DNA from 3 places in the Streptomyces sp. 2114.4 genome. Region 1 is predicted to be linked to each of the others. Evidence: riboswitches for the same ligand, from Rfam matches in the RefSeq annotation. Region 1 holds a riboswitch; each other region holds the start of a gene.
What was found. A riboswitch is a leader RNA that binds a small molecule or an ion and turns the genes downstream of it on or off. The one in region 1 is predicted to bind cobalamin.

Region 1 (3,914 bases):
ACAGGCCTCTTTCCCGTGCTTCGTGGGGTGCTGCGGACGTGGTGCGCCGCACGGTGACGGGGAGGCGTGCGTCGCAAGGGGAACGTAGCGAACACGTTGCCCCTCAGCGGCCTTTCATGTGGATTTTCATGCCATCAGGCGTCTTGTCCCCTTCAAACTCCCCGGGGCGGGGGTTGCGGGGCACCACGGCGTACGGGCAGAACGGGAAACGGTGTTGATCGAGCACGCCGGGGCCGCGCTGCGGGCCCGTGCGGTGCGGCGTGGAACGCGGGCCGGTGGCCGGAAGCAGCCGGGGATCCGGCCAAGTCGACCGGATCCCCGTGCTCCGGGCCGGGAGCCGGGCCCCTGCGGGCGCCGCCCCCCGGCCCGGCAGGCTCAGGAGGCCGTGCCGGGCAGTGCGTCGCGGGTCCTGCGGGCCGCCGCGACCAGGTTCTCCAGGGCGGCCCGAACCTCGGGCCAGCCGCGGGTCTTCAGACCGCAGTCCGGGTTGACCCACAGCCGCTCGGCCGGGATGGCCTCAAGTCCCCTGCGCAGCAAGGCCGTTACCTCGTCCACGCCCGGTACGCGCGGCGAGTGGATGTCATGGACACCGGGACCCACCTCGCGCGGATATCCCGCCGTCGCGAGCTCCCCGGCGACCTGCATATGGGAGCGGGCCGCCTCCAGGCTGATGACATCGGCGTCGAGATCGTCGATGGCGCGCAGGATGTCGCCGAACTCCGCGTAGCACATGTGCGTGTGGATCTGGGTGTCCGGACGGACCCCGCCCGTGGTGAGGCGGAATGCCTCGGTGGCCCAGGCCAGGTACGCGGCATGGCCGGCGGCGCGCAGGGGCAGAGTTTCGCGCAGCGCGGGCTCGTCGACCTGGATGACCGACGTCCCCGCCGCCTCCAGGTCACGCACCTCGTCGCGCAGGGCGAGGGCCACCTGCCGGGCGGTCTCGCCCAGCGGCTGGTCGTCGCGGACGAAGGACCAGGCGAGCATGGTGACCGGACCGGTGAGCATGCCCTTGACGGGCCGGTCGGTGAGTGACCGGGCGTAAGCCGTCCAGCGGACCGTCATCGGCTCGGGCCGGGAGATGTCCCCGGCCAGGACCGGCGGGCGGACGTAGCGGGTGCCGTAGGACTGCACCCAGCCGTGCCGGGTGGCGAGGTAGCCGGTGAGCTGTTCGGCGAAGTACTGCACCATGTCGTTGCGCTCCGGCTCACCGTGCACCAGCACGTCGAGGCCGGCCTTCTCCTGGAAGGCCAGAACATCGCGGATCTCGGCCGCGATGCGCTCCTCGTAGCCCGCGGCGGTGATCCGCCCGGCCCGCAGGTCGGCGCGGGCGGTGCGCAGTTCGGCGGTCTGCGGGAACGAGCCGATGGTGGTGGTCGGCAGCAGCGGCAGCCCGAGGTGGGCGCGCTGGGCAGCGGTCCGCTCGGCGTACGGCTGCGAACGGCGGCCGTCGGCGTCGGTGACGGCCGCGGCGCGGGCGCGCACGGCCGGGTCGTGGGTGAGGGCGGAATGCCTACGGGAGGCCAGGTCGGCGCGGTTGGCGGCGAGTTCGGCGGCGATGGCGCCGGTGCCCCGCGCCAGACCGCGCGCCAGCGTCACGACCTCCGTGGTCTTCTGCCGGGCGAAGGCCAGCCAGCGGGCGATCTGCGGGTCGATATCGCGCTCGGCGGCGGCGTCCAGCGGGACGTGCAGCAGGGAGCAGGAGGTCGACACATCGACCCGCGCGGCCAGGCCGAGGAGCGTGCCCACCGTGGCCAGCGACTTCTCGAAGTCGTTGATCCACACATTGCGGCCGTCGACGACACCGGCGACCAGCCGCTTGCCGGGCAGTCCGCCGACCGCCGCCAGCTCCCCGAGGTTGCCGGCCGCGGCTCCGGTGAAGTCCAGCGCCAGCCCCTCGACGGGCGCCTTCGCCAGCACCGGCAGCGCCTCGCCCAGCCGGTCGAAGTACGAGGCGACCAGCAGCTGGGGGCGGTCGACGAGGGCGCCGAGGTCGCGATAGGCGCGGGCGGTGGCGTTCAGCACGGCGGGGGAGCGGTCCTGCACCAGCGCCGGCTCGTCCAGCTGCACCCAGTTGGCGCCCGCCGCCCGCAGATCGGCAAGGACCTCGGCGTAGACGGGAAGCAGCCGGTCGAGCAGCGTCAGCGGATCAAAACCGGCCGCCACACCGGGCGCGGGCTTGGCCAGCAGCAGATAGGTGACCGGCCCGACGAGGACCGGGCGGGCGGCCAGACCGAGACCCAGCGCCTCGGTCAGCTCGGCGACCTGCTTGGCGGAGTCCGCGGCGAAGACCGTGTCCGGCCCCAACTCCGGTACCAGGTAGTGGTAGTTGGTGTTGAACCACTTGGTCATCTCCAGCGGCGCCACGTCCTGTGTGCCGCGGGCCATCGCGAAGTAGCCGTCGAGGGCGTCGGCGGCGACGGCGGCGCGGTGGCGGTCCGGGACGGCGCCGACCATGACGCTGGTGTCCAGTACATGGTCGTAGTACGAGAAGTCGCCGGTCGGCACGTCGTGGACACCGGCCTCGGCGAGCTGCCGCCAATTGCCGCGGCGCAGTTCGGCGGCGGTGGCGCGCAGGGCGTCGGCGCCGACGCGGCCCTTCCAGTAGCCCTCGATGGCCCTCTTCAGTTCACGGTTCGGCCCCTGACGGGGGTAGCCGTGCACGGTGGCGCGTGCTGCCGCGGCTGCGGATGTGCTGGTCACGGAACTCTCCTTCGCGAGTTTGTCTCCATGGACCACGGGACGGGTCGAGGACGCGAAGGAACGGCGATCCGGACGGGCCCCGGCGCCAACAAGCCGGACGTACCCGTCTGATGTCCGCCGACCCGCCCTCGAGGTCACCGAGATCTCCCCGCGCACCGGTCGCGCGGGGGCACTGGCAGGTCTTCGGACTCGCGGGCACATCCACCAAGGGCGGACATCTACTGGCCGTCGCTTCCCAGACCCGGCCGGGCCCAGTGCGTATGACGGCGGTCGTTCCCACTCACCGCTGCGGGGCAGTCCCGGACTTCCACCGGGTTCCCTCTTACGACGCGCCTGCCTGGCGGACAGGGCGAACCAGTTGCCCGGCCCACCCTAGGGCATGGGTCCCCGGGGGGTGTCTCCGTAGGGGATGTTCCCCAGGGCATGGCTCCGTAGGGGGTGTTCCCCTGGGGACGTCTCCCCAGGGCATACCCCAACGCCCGCCCGGTCCGCGCCACCGAAGAGGCCAAAACCGGACCCCGACGCCCGGCCGCGCCTTGCGTTGGAGGGCGCTCCAGCTCCTAGCGTGAACGCACTACCGGAGAGCTGCGCTGATCGAAGGGAACCACGTGCGCTACACACTGTTCGGCAGGACCGGCCTGCGGGTGAGCGAGCTGAGCCTGGGTGCGATGACCATCGGCGAGGACTGGGGCTGGGGCGCGGCCAAGGACACCAGCCGCCGGATCCTGGACGCCTACGCCGAGGCCGGCGGCAACTTCGTCGACACCGCCAACAACTACACCGACGGTGCCTCGGAGCGGATCCTGGGGGAACTGCTCGAAGGCCGCCGGGACCGCTTCGTGCTGGCGAGCAAATACACCTGCGCGACCCGCAAGGGCGATGTGAACGCGGCGGGCAACCACCGCAAGAACCTGGTCCGGTCGGTGGAGGAGAGCCTGGAGCGGCTGCGCACCGACCATCTCGATGTGCTGTGGGTGCACGCACGGGACAACTTCACGCCCGTGGAGGAGGTGATGCGGGCGCTCGACGACCTGGTGCGCTCGGGAAAGGTGCTCTACCTCGGCGTCTCCGACTGGCCCGCCTGGGAGATCGCGCAGGCGAACACCCTCGCCGAGCTGCGCGGCTGGACCGCGTTCGCCGGCTCGCAGCTGCGCTACAACCTGCTGGAGCGGACGCCGGAGCGCGAACTGCTGCCGCAGGCCCGCGCCTTCGAC
Region 2 (3,914 bases), 4.6 Mb from region 1:
ATCTGGGCCCGCCGGCAGCCGTCGGGGAGGTTGCCCTCGCCGGTCAGGGGCCGGGTGTTGGTCTCGGACAGCTCGTAGTCGAAGGCGGCCTGGCGCAGCGCGGGTTCGGCCTCGGGGGCGGTGAGCAGCCGCAGTTCGAGGGCGGGCGGGCAGGGCGCCTGGTCGTTCGGGAGCTGGAGCAGGACGACGCCGGTGACGGCCGGTACGAAGATGATCGCCAGGATCAGCAGGAGTCCGGTCCAGCGCCGGAAGGACGACTTCAGCCGGCGGCGTAAGCGGATCCGCAGCGGGGTCGGCGGGCGGGCCTCGGGGGTGGCGAAGGACAGGATGACGTCGTCGACGGTGTTCTGCTTCGCCGAGCGCGGCTCCCAGACGTCGCCCATCGGGGTCCGTTCACCGGCCAGTTGTTCCCGCAGCGCCTGGACCAGGTCCTCGAAGGTGACGAACTGTTTGCCGGGGATGCCCTGTTCCAGGATCTGGACCAGGGCACGGTTGAAGACGCTGCCCCCGGTGGGTTCCTCGCCGCTGAAGATCCGGCGGTTGGGCTGCGCGGCCATCAGCAGCGAGGTCGGGTTGCGGCAGGAGTAAAAGGCCTCGCTCGCGTTGCCGGCGTAACAGCACTCCAGGACGATCACGATGCGGTCGGCCCGTGCGTTGTCCAGATAGGACAGCACGGTGTCCTGCCAGGAGACGGTCTTGTGCCGCCGTTCCGAGGCGCCGACCATGAGGTGCAGATTGCCGCCGTCGCTGCCCACCCGGCCGTGGCCGGAGAAGTACACCAGCAGCAGCCCGCGCGCCTCCTGGACGACGGTGTCCAGCGCCTGTTCCACCTCCCAGGGCTCCTGGGGCCGGCAGGTGACGACCTCGCCCTTGGTGAACAGATCGGTGCCGGGGGCGAGCAGGGCCTGCTCCAGCTTGTGGACGTTGTCCTTCACCGCGGGCAGCGGGCGCAGCGTGCGGTAGTCGTCGACGCTGATCAGCAGCGCCCGGTTGACCTTGCCCCGTGCGTCGTATTCGGACATCCGGCTCAGTCCCCGGGGGTGCTGCCGCTCCCGTCCGCCGGGCTGCCGGGATCGGGGTGTTCGGGGGCCGCGGTGGCCGGGCCCGTGTCGCCGAGCTCGTGCAGGTCCCCGTCACCGGCCCCGACCGCGACGGCGGGCCGCTCGCCGGTGTCGCGTTCCTCCCGGCGCCGGCGCAGCCACTCCTGCAGGGCGATGGTGAGACTTTTGGTGATCTCGCCGGTGACGGCGCCGATGATGACCAGGATCAGCTCGTCGAGGCCGGCGGCCATGTCACCGGGGCCGTCGTCGCTCTCGTCCGCCGGCCGCGGCCGGAGCAGCCAGTCGTGGCCGTGCCGGTCCAGCCACGGCTCTCGCTCCAGCCAGGCCCTGAGGTCTTCGAGGTCCTGGTCCGGATTGTTGGTGCCCGTGATCCTGAGGCGGATCTCGTGGCGGTCAGCGCTCTGCGGCATCCCCCGGCCCCCTTCCGGCGGCACCGTCGCCACCGTGCACCACCAGATAGTGACGTGAGATCAGGGGCCCGGGCAACCGTCTGTGACCTTCCTGCCACGCTGTGGCGTGCACCACAGCGCGTGCCACGGGGCAGCGTTGCAGGTCAAGGGCGAGTTGACGGGCATCGCGGGGCGTGGTGGACTGCCGGAGCCATTCGGCGACAGCTGAGGAAGTCCGGTGCGAATCCGGCGCGGTCCCGCCACTGTCACCGGGGAGCGTTCCTCCAGCGAAGGCCACGGTCCGCCTCGCGTACGTCCGATGACGTACGCAGGGACTGGAAGGCCGGAGGACTCGCCGATCCGGGAGCCAGGAGACTCTTGTCGCCGTCACGTCGAGCCAGGGCGCGGACCCTGAGTGAGGACACACCGCCATGCCCGGCCGCCCTTCGAGATCTTCACTGCCCGCCGCCACAGGGCCCGTTGGACACGCCGCAGCGGCGGTCTGACCGGTGCGCGGCGAACACGCGGGATATGCGTGCGGCGCGGCCCTCGGCTTTCTCGGCGATCTGATCGCGGCGGACCCGCGGCGCGGCCATCCGGTGGCCGCCTTCGGACGGGCCGCGAGCGCCGTCGAACGCCGGCTGTGGCGCGATCACCGCGGATACGGGGCGGCGCACGCCGTGCTGTGCGCGGGCGGTGCCGCCGCCGGGGCCGCGCTGCTGCAGCGCGCCGTACGGGCCGCCGCCCCCGCTCCCCTGCGCGACGGCGCCCGGATCGCGCTGACCGCGGCGACGGTCTGGGCGGTGCTGGGCGGCACGTCGCTCGGCCGGGAGGCCCGGGCCGTCGGCGGTGCGCTGACGGCGGGTGACCTGGACGTGGCGCGGGAGCGGCTGCCGCATCTGTGCGGCCGCGATCCGCAGGCCCTGGACGGGCCCCAGATGGCCCGCGCGGTGGTGGAGTCGGTCGCCGAGAACACCTCGGACGCCGTGGTCGGCGCCCTGGTGTGGGGCGCGCTGGGCGGGGTGCCCGGTCTGGTGGCGTTCCGGGCGGTGAACACCCTGGACGCGATGGTGGGGCACAAGTCGCCGCGCCACCGCCGCTTCGGCTGGGCCTCGGCCCGGCTCGACGACCTCGCCGGCTGGCCCGGCTCCCGGCTGACCGCCGCCCTGACCGTGCTCGCGGGCCCCGACCGGCGCGGTGCGCTGCGGGCCTGGCGGGCGGACGGCGGCGCCCATCCGAGCCCCAACGCGGGCCCGGTGGAGGCGTCGTTCGCGGGCGCGCTGGGCGTCCGGCTGGGCGGCACGCTGGCCTACGGCGGGCGGGTGGAGCACCGGCCGCAGCTCAACGGCGGGGCGCCGCCGGTCGCGGTGCCCGACATCGAACGGGCGGTGCGGCTCTCGCGCCGGGTGAGCGTCCTGGCGCTGGCGACGACGGTGGCGGCGCGGCTGGCGGCCGGGGCGCTGCGGCGGGCCCCGGGGAGTGCCGTCCGCCCGGCCGCGGGTGCGGTATCGCGCAGGACCGTGCGGGCACTGGCGCGTACGGCTCACGACAGCCGGAGTCCCGGCGTATGAGGAGGACCCGGTGAACGGGCGGTTGAAGGCATCGGGCGGGGCCGTCGGCGGTGGCCTGTTGGTGGCCGGTACGACGTCCGACGCGGGCAAGAGCGTGGTGACGGCGGGCATCTGCCGCTGGCTGGCCCGGCAGGGCGTGCGGGTGGCGCCGTTCAAGGCGCAGAACATGTCGCTGAATTCGTTCGTCACGCGCGAGGGCGCGGAGATCGGACGGGCCCAGGCGATGCAGGCGGCCGCCGCGCGGGTGGAGCCGACCGCGCTGATGAACCCCGTCCTGCTCAAGCCCGGCAGCGACCGCAGCAGCCAGGTGGTGCTGCTGGGGAAGCCGGTGGGCGAGCTCAGTGCCCGGGGCTACCACGAGGGCCGCCAGGAGCAGTTGCTCGGCACGGTCACCGACTGCCTGGCGGAGCTGCGGCGTACCCATGACGCGGTGATCTGCGAGGGCGCCGGCAGTCCGGCCGAGATCAACCTGCGGCGCACCGACCTCGTGAACATGGGGCTGGCGCGGGCCGCCCGGATCCCGGTGGTGGTGGTCGGTGACATCGACCGCGGTGGGGTGTTCGCCTCCTTCTTCGGCACCACCGCGCTGCTGTCCAAGGAGGACCAGGCGCTGGTCGCGGGGTACCTCGTCAACAAGTTCCGCGGTGATGTGACGCTGCTGGAGCCGGGCTTGGAGATGCTGCGCGGCCTCACCGGGCGGCGGACGCTGGGCGTGCTGCCCTTCTCGCACGGTCTCGGCATCGACGAGGAGGACGGACTGAGGGTGTCGCTGCGCGGTGCGGTGCGCGAGAGCGTGGTGGCTCCGCCGCACGGCGCCCAGGTGCTGCGGGTGGCGGTCTGTGCCGTCCCGCTGATGTCGAACTTCACGGACGTGGACGCGCTGGCCGCGGAGC
Region 3 (3,914 bases), 5.6 Mb from region 1:
GCGATGGTGCAGGCGATGACGGTATCGGTGGTCAACGGCAGGAAGTCACCGTGTTGTTCGAGGCTGCCGATGGGCAGCACGGCCATCGTCGGCCGCCGTGTCCGTACGTCCTGTGTGGTGTCCGCCGGCAACAGGCCGGGCGCCGGAGTCGGGTGTCCCGAAGCGGTCATCGTGTGCTGCGGCCTTTCGTCGCTGACTCACCGAGTCATGGTTCTCGCAGCATACTTGTTGTGTTCTGAGTGACTACCGGCGATCCATTCCCACCGCGGGTACGATCGCGCCATGATGGACGCCGACAACGATGCCCGCCCCGACCTCCGTGTCGCAATCGATGACGCCCTCGGTCGCAAACCCGCTGTGGAACAGGTGGTGACGGCCAGGCTGCCCACCACATATGGTGAATTCCTCGCCGTCGGCTATCTGGACCGCCGTACCGGGATCGAGCAAGTAGCTCTGGTTTACGGTGATGTCGAGGGAGAGACGGTGCTGACCCGGGTGCATTCGGAATGCCTCACCGGTGATGTCTTCTCCTCCAGCCACTGTGAATGCGGCGATCAATTGGACGCCGCGCTACGGGCGATCGTGGCGGAAGGGCGCGGCATTCTGGTCTATCTCCAGGGCCACGAGGGCCGGGGGATCGGCCTGTTGGCCAAGCTCCGGGCGATGAAGCTGCAGGAGGGCGGGCTGGACACGGTCGAGGCGAACATCGCGCTCGGGCTGCCGGTCGACGCCCGTGACTACGCCGTCGCCGCGGAGATGCTGCTGGACCTCGGCGTCCGGTCCGTGCGGCTGCTGTCGAACAATCCGCGCAAGCGCGAGGCGCTGCTGCGGCACGGCATCGCCGTCGCCGAACAGGTCCCGCTGCTGATGACGCCCCGTGCGGAGAACATCCGTTACCTCCGCGCCAAACGGGAGCGCCTGGACCACGATCTGCCGCATCTGGACGGCATCCCCGGCCTGTCCTGACGAGGCGGGACGCCCCGTGCGTGCGGCCACCTGAGGACACGCCCCGAACCACGGGGGCCGCACCACGGGGACCGCACCACGGGAAAGGGCCCGCGACGTCCGGCGTCGCGGGCCCTTCCTCGGTAGCGCCGGATCAGGAGACGGCGGGTGCCGCCTTGGCCGCGGTGGCCTGGGACCGGGTCGGCACGACCCGCTCCGCGAGGTGGCCGAAGACCAGCCCGAAGGCGGTCCACAGCACCAGTTGAATGGTGATCGCCGACAGCCGGAACTGCCAGAGCAGCGTGGCCGAGAAGTCGTGCGGCACCTCGTTGACGGCCGGCAGGAACGCATAGGCGAGGCCGATGGCGACCACGAAGGCGGCGCCGGCCGCGACCGCCGCGTACCAGTTGCCCAGCTTCGGAGCCAGCCGCCGGCCGAGGATCGTGGCGGCGACGGCCAGCAGGATGCCGAGCAGCATCATCAGGAAGTACAGGGCGGTGCGTTTGCCGATCGTGTCGGGGTCACCGACGGACGGCGGATTGGCCGGGTACTTCAGGAACGGGACGAGGTAGACGGCCAGCAGCGCCGCGCCGGAGAGCAGCGCGGCCGTGGCGCGGGCACCGAACCTGCCGATCCGCCCGAGGGCGAAGCAGAAGGCGAGTGCGGCGATGCCGCCCAGCGCCACGCCGTAGACCAGCACGCCGGTGGCCAGGCCCGCCGTGGACTGCACACCGCGGCTGACGACCTCCATCTCGTGTTCGTGGCTGTGTGCTTCCTCGAACGCGATGGCGGCGTCCACCTGCGGTTCGCCCAGCAGATAGGCGACGACGAGGGCCAGGGCACCGGCGGCCAGACCGGCAAGCATCCCGCGCACCAGGAGGTTTCTGATGGTGACGGAGTTCATGGATGCGCCGTCCGATCAGTGGCAGGGGAAGCCGAGGAGGTGGCGCCCGTCGTGGACCCACTCGTGGACCTCCGTGCCGGAGAGCAGTGAGGTGGCGCCCTGCTCCGCGCCGATGAAGTACAGCAGAACGAGCATCAGGACGCCGAAGAACAGCGCCCAGGGGGCAATGGCTTTGAGGGGGAGCGGGGCCGGGGTGACGGCGCCGGTGGCCGGGGGTGCGATGGTCTGGGCCATGGCGGAACCTCCTGTGCGGGGAACTCGCGTCCCTGTTCGTGGGAGTGCGTAACGACATGCCGGGTCTGGCTCGCCCGGTTCCGGCCCTGCTGGGCTGGAAAAAACCGGACATACAGTGGCGCGACCGCGCCGGGATCCCACCGGCTTCCGTCATGTCGTCGTCAATATCATCGGGAACGTACCGCGAACCCGACCCCGGGCCAAGACCGCGGAGGGGGCGGAGTGGTGCAGGGCGCGGCGCGTGGGCCGGGCAACTCCCTTGTGCGGGTACGGCGTTGCCGGTGCCGGTGAACAACGAAAGAAGAGGTCATGACAACTCGGGTGATGTTGGTCTCACCGGCCGCGGGCGACGCCCAGCGCGAGGTGCGCTTCGACGACGACGGCCCGCTGAGCGAGGCCGGGCTGCGCCGTGTCCGGGAGGCGGCCGGAGCGCTGCCGAATGCCGGCCGGACCGTTGTCTCGCCCTCCGCCCGGTGCCGGAGCACGGCCGCGGAACTCGGTCTTCCGGTCCGTCCCGCGCCGGAGCTGGCGGGCTGTGCGATGGGCACCTGGCGCGGCCGCACCCTGGCGGAGGTCGCCGACGCCGAACCGCTCGCGGTGTCCGCCTGGCTGTCGGACCCGGACTTCGCGGGGCACGGCGGGGAGTCGCTGCGGCAGCTCTGCGACCGGGTCGGGGCCTGGCTCACGCGGATGGCGCCGGCCGCGGGCCGGGTGCTGGCCGTGGTCGAGCCGGATGTCGTCCGCGCGGCGGTGGTCCGCGCGCTCGGGGTTCCCGTGGAGGCGTTCTGGCGGCTGGATGTGCCGCCGCTGACCGTGACCGAGCTGAGCGGCCGCGGCGGGCGCTGGAATCTGGGTCTGGGGCGGGCGCCGGACCGCAGGTGACGGCGATACGGCCATTGTCCGGCAAAATTCGCTTGCCACTTCATCTACACATAAAGGCGACATAAGCGCAGAATTAAAAGTGCGAGGCCCGATGCCACGCGGAACGGCCAGACCGCGAGTGAAGGAGGCGAGTCGCATGGCCGACGTCTCACACCACAGGGGAGATCTCGCAGGTCACCCCGATGCTTCTGAGATGCAGGCTCGGTACGAGCGGGTGCTCGGCGGGCGTGACGTGGTACTCGTCGACGGGCCGGTGTTGCTGGTCGGTCTGTACTGCGCCGTCTCGCCCTGGATCCTCCACTTCACCGCCGCACAGCCGGCGCTCGTGACGCACAACCTCATCCTCGGTATCGCGATCGCCCTCCTGGCAGTCGGCTTCACCGTCACCCCGGAGCGGATGTACGGCCTGAGCGGCGCGATGTGCGCGATCGGTGTATGGATGATCATCTCGCCCTGGATCGTGGGCAGCAGCCCGGACGCCGGTGTCATCTGGAACAACGTCGTCATCGGTGCCCTGACGTTCCTGCTGGGTGCCATGTGTGTCGCCGCGGCGTCGAAGAGCCGTCGCGGCACGTGACGCGCCCTCCCCGAGGGCAGGCGCCAGCCGTCGGCCGCAGGCCCCTCACGGGGGGGTGGGCCGGTCGGCGGCCGGCCGCTGCGCACCCCGCCGGGAAGCGATCTCTGCACACATGCGATAACCCGGCAAATTCGGTTAAATCGGTTGCATGGGTCCGCCGAATGTGGCCCGCCTCCCCGGAGGGAGCGTTCCGTGACCGCTGCGCCCGTGGATGACCACCAGGACTTCGCCGACGCCGACCGTGGCTTCATCGCCGCGCTCGACCCGCCCCAGGTCACCGCGGGCGACGGCACGGTGATCTGGGACGCCGAGGCCTACGGGTTCCTGGCCGGGAACTGCCCCGAGACCGCACACGAGAGCCTGTGGCGGCAG

Region 2: linked by a shared signal. The riboswitch ahead of CFW40_RS07710 (cobalamin biosynthesis protein) and the one ahead of metE (5-methyltetrahydropteroyltriglutamate--homocysteine S-methyltransferase) in region 1 are both predicted to bind cobalamin.
Region 3: linked by a shared signal. The riboswitch ahead of CFW40_RS03270 (CbtB-domain containing protein) and the one ahead of metE (5-methyltetrahydropteroyltriglutamate--homocysteine S-methyltransferase) in region 1 are both predicted to bind cobalamin.

Annotation. Positions count from the first base shown of each region.
Region 1 covers NZ_FYEY01000001.1:6,358,539-6,362,452, forward strand. The annotation lists gene metE (5-methyltetrahydropteroyltriglutamate--homocysteine S-methyltransferase) at 376-2,700, opposite strand; cobalamin riboswitch at 2,872-3,059, opposite strand; gene CFW40_RS27995 (aldo/keto reductase) at 3,309-3,914, shown strand, end outside.
Region 2 covers NZ_FYEY01000001.1:1,762,436-1,766,349, forward strand. The annotation lists gene CFW40_RS07700 (VWA domain-containing protein) at 1-1,022, opposite strand, end outside; gene CFW40_RS07705 (hypothetical protein) at 1,028-1,471, opposite strand; cobalamin riboswitch at 1,677-1,828, shown strand; gene CFW40_RS07710 (cobalamin biosynthesis protein) at 1,960-3,021, shown strand; gene CFW40_RS07715 (cobyric acid synthase) at 3,032-3,914, shown strand, end outside.
Region 3 covers NZ_FYEY01000001.1:780,134-784,047, reverse strand. The annotation lists gene CFW40_RS03285 (creatininase family protein) at 1-170, opposite strand, end outside; gene ribA (GTP cyclohydrolase II) at 358-966, shown strand; gene CFW40_RS03275 (CbtA family protein) at 1,100-1,849, opposite strand; gene CFW40_RS03270 (CbtB-domain containing protein) at 1,865-2,083, opposite strand; cobalamin riboswitch at 2,127-2,292, opposite strand; gene CFW40_RS03265 (histidine phosphatase family protein) at 2,393-2,965, shown strand; gene CFW40_RS03260 (SPW repeat protein) at 3,102-3,542, shown strand; gene CFW40_RS03255 (alkyl/aryl-sulfatase) at 3,735-3,914, shown strand, end outside.